One region of the Streptomyces caeni genome, then DNA from elsewhere that is predicted to be linked to it. Evidence: riboswitches for the same ligand, from Rfam matches in the RefSeq annotation. Region 1 holds a riboswitch; the other holds the start of a gene.
The links. Region 1 has a riboswitch for cobalamin ahead of ACFSL4_RS16525 (cobalamin biosynthesis protein). Riboswitches for the same ligand answer to the same signal wherever they lie in the genome.

Region 1 (3,987 bases):
CGGGCGGCGAGGACGGCACACGGCTCCCGGGCGGCCGTCTGCTGCTGGGCACGGCGTGCGGCAGCGTCCTGCTGTTCGGCATCGCCGTGTCCGCCCGGGTGGCGCCCAGCCTCGCGCTGGACGCTCTGACCCCCCTGACCACGACGGTGGTGGGGGTGCTCGGCGCGGCCGCCGTCACCGCGCTCGCGGCCTGCGTCGGCCGGTCGCTGCGCGGCCGCTCGTCGGCGCCGCGCGCCCCCGGGCTCAGCGGGTCCCCGAGCCCCGCGGACGAACCGTCGCCACAGCCCGGTCGAGAACGCGGAGACGCTCCGTGACGGGGGTGAGGCCCCACCACAGGCCGGCGCTGGCGGCCGCGACGATCGTCACCACGAGCCAGACCAGGGCCCGCGCCGTGGATCCCGGTACGAGCAGCGCGGCGAGCGCTCCGACGCCCACCGCGAACACCCCCGTGGTCAGGGAGAAGAGTGCCAGCGGGGCCGCCGCCGACAAGGACGGGCGCGGAGTGCGGGGACCGCCCGCGCGTGCCGAGACATCCCTGGCCCTGTCTGCCATACGGGTCCCCTCCCGCCCTCTGGACGGCCCCTTCAGAAACCGTCGGCCGCCGGGTTCTCAAGTCCAGCCAGCAAACCACACCACGCGGAACGGCGAAAGACGAGCACCGGCCCGGCCCGCCGTTTCGAGTCACGCACGAGCACGTGCGCTGTCTCCACGGTCACTTCGACACAGTCGTTGTTGTCCCCTCCCGAGTGACTGCTCTTGCGCCACACCCGCCCCGTCGGGTCCCTGCCGATCACACCGACCTCCACTCACCAGTCAGCGCACCGACACAGCGTCCTCACCGTGACGCTCCCGAGCGCCGTGTCCCACCGCTGCCACAGGCAACAGAGGCCCGGCCACACCAGGTTCGTCTCCCCGCAACGAATCACCCAATGCCGCTCGTCGGCGCTCTCCGCGTTGGTCATACCGATTCGTTCGTAGTGCCGTCCCTAGTCTTCCCAGCTTCTCCGCGCGGAAAGAGCGCAGAAAGCGCCGATTCGGGTGGCTGACGATATTTCAGCGGTGTGGGGCTCAGCACACCGCAGCGTCGCAGGTCAAGACCCAGTTGACGGGTGTTCCGGAGGCGTGGTGGACTGCCGGGGCCACCACGGCGGCAGGAGAGGAAGCCGGTGCAAGTCCGGCGCGGTCCCGCCACTGTCACCGGGAAGGAACGTCCCGGGAGCCAGGAACTCTCACCGCCGGTCTCATCGAACCAGGGCGTGGACACCCTGAGTGAGGACATATCGCCATGCGCGGCTGCCGATCGAGGTTCCGTACCCGCCCCCTGCCCGACCCCACGGTCGGCTGAACCGATGGGTGCCGATCGCGTCTTCGCGTACGGCGCCGCCGCCGGCCTCCTCGGTGACCTCCTGCTCGGCGATCCGCGCCGAGGGCATCCGGTCGCCGCGTTCGGGCGGGCCGCGGGCGTCGTGGAGCGGGTGTTGTGGCGGGACCACCGCGGGTGGGGCGCGCTGCACACCGCCGTGTGCGCCGGGGGCGCCGTGGCGACCGCGGCGCTGGCCGCGTCCGCCGCGCGCCCCTCGCGCGCCGCGTCCCTGGCCCTGACCGCCGCCGCCACCTGGGCTGTTGTCGGGGGGACGTCCCTGGCGCGGGAGGCGCGGGCCGTCGGGCACTCCCTGGAGGCAGGGGACATCGAGGCCGCCCGTGCGCGGCTGCCCCATCTGTGCGGACGGGACCCCCAGGCACTCGACGCCGACGGGATCGCGCGGGCGGTCGTGGAGTCCGTCGCCGAGAACACCTCCGACGCCGTGGTGGGCGCGCTGGTGTGGGGAGCCGTCGCCGGTGTGCCCGGGCTCGTCGGCTTCCGTGCCGTCAACACCCTCGACGCCATGGTGGGTCACACCTCGCCCCGGTACCGGCGGTTCGGGTGGTCCTCCGCCCGGCTCGACGACCTCGCCGGATGGCCGGGGGCGCGGCTGACCGCCCTCCTCACCGCGGCCTCCGGCCCCGACCCGCGCGGCGCCGTGCGCGCCTGGCGTGCCGACGCCGCGCGGCATCCGAGCCCCAACGCGGGCCCGGTGGAGGCCGCGTTCGCGGGCGCCCTGGGCGTACGGCTGGGCGGAACGCTGTCGTACGGGGGCCGTGTCGAGCACCGGCCCGTCCTCAACGTGGCGGGGAGCGCGGTGCGCACGGACGACATCGAACGGGCGGTACGGCTCTCCCGCCGGGTGAGCGGGCTCGCGCTCGGCGTCACCCTCGCCGGGCGCCTCATGGCCCGACGGCTTCTCTCGAAGGGACGGACGTCATGAGCGGCGGACTCCTCGTCGCCGGCACCACCTCCGACGCCGGCAAGAGCGTCGTCACCGCCGGGATCTGCCGCTGGCTGGTACGGCAGGGAGTGAAGGTCGCGCCCTTCAAGGCGCAGAACATGTCCCTCAACTCCTTCGTCACCCGCGAGGGTGCCGAGATCGGGCGGGCGCAGGCCATGCAGGCCCAGGCGTGCCGCATCGAGCCGACCGCGCTGATGAACCCCGTACTGCTCAAGCCGGGCGGCGAGCGAAGCAGCCAGGTCGTGCTGCTCGGCAGGCCGGTCGGCGAGCTGAGCGCGCGCGGGTACCACGGGGGGCGGCAACGGCAGCTTCTCGGCACCGTCCTGGACTGCCTCGCCGAGTTGCGGGGCACCTATGACGCGGTGATCTGCGAGGGGGCCGGCAGTCCTGCCGAGATCAATCTGCGGCGCACCGACATCGTGAACATGGGGATCGCCCGCAACGCCCGGCTCCCCGTCCTCGTCGTCGGCGACATCGACCGCGGTGGCGTCTTCGCCTCCTTCTTCGGCACGGTCGCGCTGCTCTCGCGCGAGGACCAGGAGCTCGTCGCCGGATTCCTCGTCAACAAGTTCCGCGGCGACGTCTCACTGCTGGAGCCGGGGCTCGACATGCTGCACGGGCTCACCGGACGGCGGACGTACGGCGTGCTGCCGTTCCGGCACGGCCTCGGGATCGACGAGGAGGACGGGCTGCAGGTGTCCCTCCGGGGTGCCGTGCGCGAGTCGCGGATCGCCGCGCCGGTCGGCGAGGACGTGCTGCGGGTCGCCGTGTGCGCCGTCCCCCTCATGTCCAACTTCACCGACGTGGACGCGCTGGCCGCCGAGCCGGGCGTGGTGGTCCGGTTCGTGGACAGGCCCGAGGAGCTGGCCGACGCCGACCTCGTCGTCGTCCCCGGCACCCGCGGCACCGTCAGGGCCCTGGAGTGGCTGCGCGAGCGCGGCCTGGCGGACGCCCTGGTGCGCAGGGCCGCGGAAGGACGCCCGGTCCTCGGCATCTGCGGTGGCTTCCAGATCCTCGGCGAGCACATCGAGGACGAGGTGGAGAGCCGCAGGGGACACGTCGACGGGCTGGGGGTGCTGCCGGTGCGGGTCCGGTTCGCGCGGGAGAAGACCCTGACCCGGCCCTCCGGCGAGGCCCTCGGCGAGCGCGTCGAGGGGTACGAGATCCACCACGGGGTCGCCGAGGTCACCGGTGGCGATCCCTTCCTCGACGGCTGCCGGGCCGGTCAGACCTGGGGCACCCACTGGCACGGCTCCCTGGAGGCGGACGGTTTCCGGCGGGCGTTCCTGCGCGAGGTGGCGGCCGCCGCGGGCCGCCGCTTCGTGCCCGCGCCCGACACGTCGTTCGCCGCGCTGCGCGAGGAGCAGCTCGACCGGCTCGGCGACCTGATCGAACAGCACGCGGACACGGACGCGCTGTGGCGGCTCATCGAGTCGGGCGCGCCGCCAGGACTGCCCTTCATTCCCCCGGGAGCGCCCGCATGAGCACAGTGTTGTTGTTGTCGACCGCCGACACGGATCTGCTGGCGGCCCGTGCCTCCGGCGCGCCCTACCGGATCGGCAACCCGGTCCGGGTGGACGTCGACACCGAGCTGCCCGCCCTCCTGGAGGGCGCGGACATCGCCGTCGTACGTCTGCTGGGCGGCAAGCGAGCCTGGGAT
Region 2 (3,987 bases), on a different contig from region 1:
GGGCTGGGCGGTCGGCATGGTGTACGGCACGGTCGCCGCGTACGGCGTCGCCTCCCCGACCAAGAAGCACTTCGGCGGCTCGGCGAAGGAGATCCCCGGCATCGGCGAGATCGGCTACATCGGCCTGACGGCGTTCGTGCTGAACGTCGCGGTCACCGTGGTGCTGACCCTCGTCCTGAAGGCGGTCAAGGCTCCGGAAGGCGTCGACGAGACCCAGCCGGGCGACTACACGGCGGACGCGGGCGACCCCGGGGTGCAGGTGGAACTGCCGCCGGCCACGGCGGGCACCGCACACTGAGCCGGACCTGAGGACGGGCCGCCGGAGTGATCCGGCGGCCCGTTGTCGTACCCGTCCTGCACACTGACCCTCATGGACATCGCGATCCGGCAGGCGGAACCCGGGGACTACGAGACGCTCGGGGAGATCACCGCACAGGCGTACCTGCGAGACGGCCTCCTGGACTTCGGGGAGAGCGACGAGTACCTCGGTGAGCTGAGGGACGTGGCCAAGCGGGCCGCCGCCGCGGAGGTGCTGGTGGCGATCGAGCGCACGAGCGTCCCCTCTGCCCGGGGGAGCGTGCTCGGCGGGGTGACCTTCGTGCCGGACGGGGGCCCCATGGCCGACATCGCCCGCCCCGGGGAGGCCGAGATGAGGATGCTCGCCGTCTCCCACGCGGCCCGGGGCCAGGGGATCGGCGAGGCCCTCGTACGCGCCTGCGTCGACCGGGCGCGGGCCACGGACGGCTGTGTCCGGATCGTCCTGTCGACCCAGCGCACGATGCGCACCGCCCACCGCATCTACGAGCGCCTGGGCTTCGTCCGCACCCCCGGGCGCGACTGGACCCCCGTCCCGCACCTCGACATCGCCCTCCTCACCTATGAGTTGCCCCTCTGACGCACCCCGAAGCCGACAAGACACAACATCTGGGGGTGGCATCGAACCCCGACACAAGATGTATGCTCATGCTCGCTGTCGCCGCAGGGGAATCCGGTGCGAATCCGGAACTGTCCCGCAACGGTGTACTTGTGCATGCTCGCCCCCGTGTGCGCGCACGAGCGTCAGTCCGAGGACCTGCCGACAGCGCGCCCGGCCGTCCGGCCCGGCGCCCTGACGTCCGGGCCTCGTGGAATGGGCCGGTGACGCGACGCCGCGTGCGCTCGTGAACCGCCCCGCCCTCCGCAAGGCCCCGTGCCGAGCGAGGGAGAGCCCTACGTGACCATCGCGCCAGCCGACCCGGTTTCAGCGACTGCGTCCACGACACCGGCGGTGACCGGCGAAAGGGACGGTCCCGGTGCCGCGCTGCTGCGGACCCTGACCGAGCTGACCGCCGACCTTCCGGACGCCGACCCGGGCCGGGTCACCGCCGCCGCGCTGCGCGGCCGGTCGGCGCATGCGGACGAGTCGGAGCTGCGCGAGCTGGCCACGGAAGCGGCCGCCGGCCTCATCTCCGAGGACCCCTCCTACTCAAGGCTGGCCGCCCGGCTGCTGACGATCGGGATCCGCGCCGAGGCCGCCTCACAGGGCGTCACCTCGTTCACCGAGTCCATCGCCGCCGGCCACCGGGAAGGGCTCATCTCCGACCGCACCGCCGCGTTCGTGCGCCTGCACGCCGACCGGCTCGACGCGCTCGTGGACCCCTTTGCCGACGACCGCTTCGGCTACTTCGGGCTGCGCACCCTGCACAGCCGCTACCTCCTGCGGCACCCGATCACCCGCAGGACCGTCGAGACACCGCAGTACTTCATGCTGCGCGTCGCCTGCGGCCTCGCCGAGGACACGGTGCTCGGCTCGGAGCCGGGCTCCCGGCCCGTGGACGAGGTCGCCGCGCTCTACCGGCTGATGAGCCGCCTCGACTACCTCCCCTCCTCCCCCACGCTCTTCAACTCCGGCACGCGGCACCCCCAGATGTCGTCCTGCTACCTCCTCGACTCCCCGAAGGACGAGCTGGACTCCCTCTACGAGCGCTACCACCAGGTCGCCCGCCTCTCGAAGCACGCCGGTGGCATCGGGCTGTCGTTCTCCCGCATCCGCTCCCGCGGATCCCTCATCCGCGGCACCAACGGGCACTCAGGCGGCATCGTCCCGTTCCTGAAGACCCTGGACGCCTCGGTCGCCGCGGTGAACCAGGGCGGCCGGCGCAAGGGCGCCGCCGCGGTGTACCTGGAGACCTGGCACTCCGACATCGAGGAGTTCCTCGAACTGCGGGACAACACCGGTGAGGACGCCCGCCGCACCCACAACCTCAACCTCGCGCACTGGGTCCCGGACGAGTTCATGCGCCGGGTCGAGGCCGACCGGCCGTGGTCGCTGTTCTCACCGTCCGACGTGCCGGAGCTGGCCGACCTGTGGGGCGAGGAGTTCGACGCCGCCTACCGGGCGGCGGAGGCCGCCGGGCTCGCCCGCAGGACCATCCCGGCCCGCGATCTGTACGGCCGCATGATGCGCACGCTCGCCCAGACCGGCAACGGCTGGATGACTTTCAAGGACGCCGCCAACCGCACCGGCAACCAGACGGCACGACCGGGCCACGTCATCCACTCCTCCAACCTCTGCACCGAGATCCTGGAGGTCACGCACGACGGGGAGACGGCGGTCTGCAATCTGGGGTCGGTCAATCTCGGCGCGTTCGCCGACGCGGCGAGCGGTGACCTCGACTGGGAGCGGCTGGACGCCACGGTCCGTACCGCCGTCACCTTCCTGGACCGCGTCGTCGACATCAACTACTACCCGACCGCGCAGGCGAGCCGCTCCAACTCCGAGTGGCGCCCGGTGGGCCTGGGAGTGATGGGTCTGCAGGACGTGTTCTTCAAGCTGCGCCTGCCCTTCGGCTCACCCGAGGCGAAGGCGCTGTCCACCCGTATCGCCGAGCGCATCATGCTCGCCGCGTACGAGACCTCCGCCGACCTCGCCGAGGTCCACGGCCCGCTGCCGGCCTGGGAGAAGACCCGTACCGCGCAGGGTGTGCTGCACCCCGACCACTACGATGTCGAACCGGCCTGGCCGGAGCGCTTGGCGGCGCTGCGGAAACGGATCGCGGCCGTCGGCATGCGCAACTCGCTGCTGCTCGCCGTCGCGCCGACCGCCACCATCGCGTCCATCGCGGGTGTGTACGAGTGCATCGAGCCGCAGGTGTCCAATCTGTTCAAGCGCGAGACGCTGTCCGGGGAGTTCCTCCAGGTCAACTCCTACCTGGTCGAGGATCTGAAGAAGCTGGGCGTCTGGGACGCCCGCACCCGGGAGGCGCTGCGCGAGGCGAACGGCTCGGTGCAGGACTTCGCCTGGATCCCCGAGGACGTGCGGACGCTGTACCGCACGGCATGGGAGATCCCGCAGCGCGGGCTGATCGACATGGCCGCCGCCCGCACCCCGTTCCTGGACCAGGGCCAGTCCCTGAACCTGTTCATGGAGACGCCGACCATCGGCAAGCTCTCCTCGATGTACGCATACGCCTGGAAGCGGGGCCTGAAGACGACGTACTACCTGCGCTCGCGCCCGGCGACCCGCATCGCCCGTGCCGCCCGGGCGGCCGTCCCCGTGCAGCAGGCCGCCGCGGACCCCGGCGCGGTCGCCTGCTCCCTTGAGAACCCCGAGTCCTGCGAGGCATGCCAGTGATGTCCCTCCACCCGCCGAAGAAGAGCGCGAACCTGCTCGACCCTGGCTTCGAACTGACCCTGCGCCCCATGCGCTACCCCGACTTCTACGAGCGCTACCGGGACGCCGTCAAGAACACCTGGACCGTCGAGGAGGTCGACCTCCACTCGGACGTCGCCGACCTCGCCAGACTCACCCCCGCGGAGCGGCACCTGATCGGCCGGCTGGTCGCGTTCTTCGCGACGGGCGACTCGATCGTGGCCAACAACCTCGTGCTGACCCTGTACAAGCACATCAACTCCCCCGAGGCGCGGCTGTACCTGTCCCGCCAGCTTTTCGAGGAGGCCGTGCACGTCCAGTTCTATCTGACGCTGCTGGACACCTATCTCCCCGAT

Region 2: it holds a riboswitch for cobalamin, as region 1 does, so the genes downstream of both, ACFSL4_RS06550 (ribonucleoside-diphosphate reductase subunit alpha) here and ACFSL4_RS16525 (cobalamin biosynthesis protein) in region 1, are expected to answer to the same signal.

What each region holds. Positions count from the first base shown of each region.
Region 1 is NZ_JBHUDX010000046.1:71,081-75,067, forward strand. Features, by position in the region: gene ACFSL4_RS16515 (hypothetical protein) at 1-314, shown strand, start outside; gene ACFSL4_RS16520 (DUF397 domain-containing protein) at 585-806, opposite strand; cobalamin riboswitch at 1,110-1,248, shown strand; gene ACFSL4_RS16525 (cobalamin biosynthesis protein) at 1,350-2,306, shown strand; gene ACFSL4_RS16530 (cobyric acid synthase) at 2,303-3,811, shown strand; gene cobN (cobaltochelatase subunit CobN) at 3,808-3,987, shown strand, end outside.
Region 2 is NZ_JBHUDX010000016.1:63,285-67,271, forward strand. Features, by position in the region: gene mctP (monocarboxylate uptake permease MctP) at 1-298, shown strand, start outside; gene ACFSL4_RS06545 (GNAT family N-acetyltransferase) at 371-895, shown strand; cobalamin riboswitch at 958-1,094, shown strand; gene ACFSL4_RS06550 (ribonucleoside-diphosphate reductase subunit alpha) at 1,214-3,613, shown strand; gene ACFSL4_RS06555 (ribonucleotide-diphosphate reductase subunit beta) at 3,604-3,987, shown strand, end outside.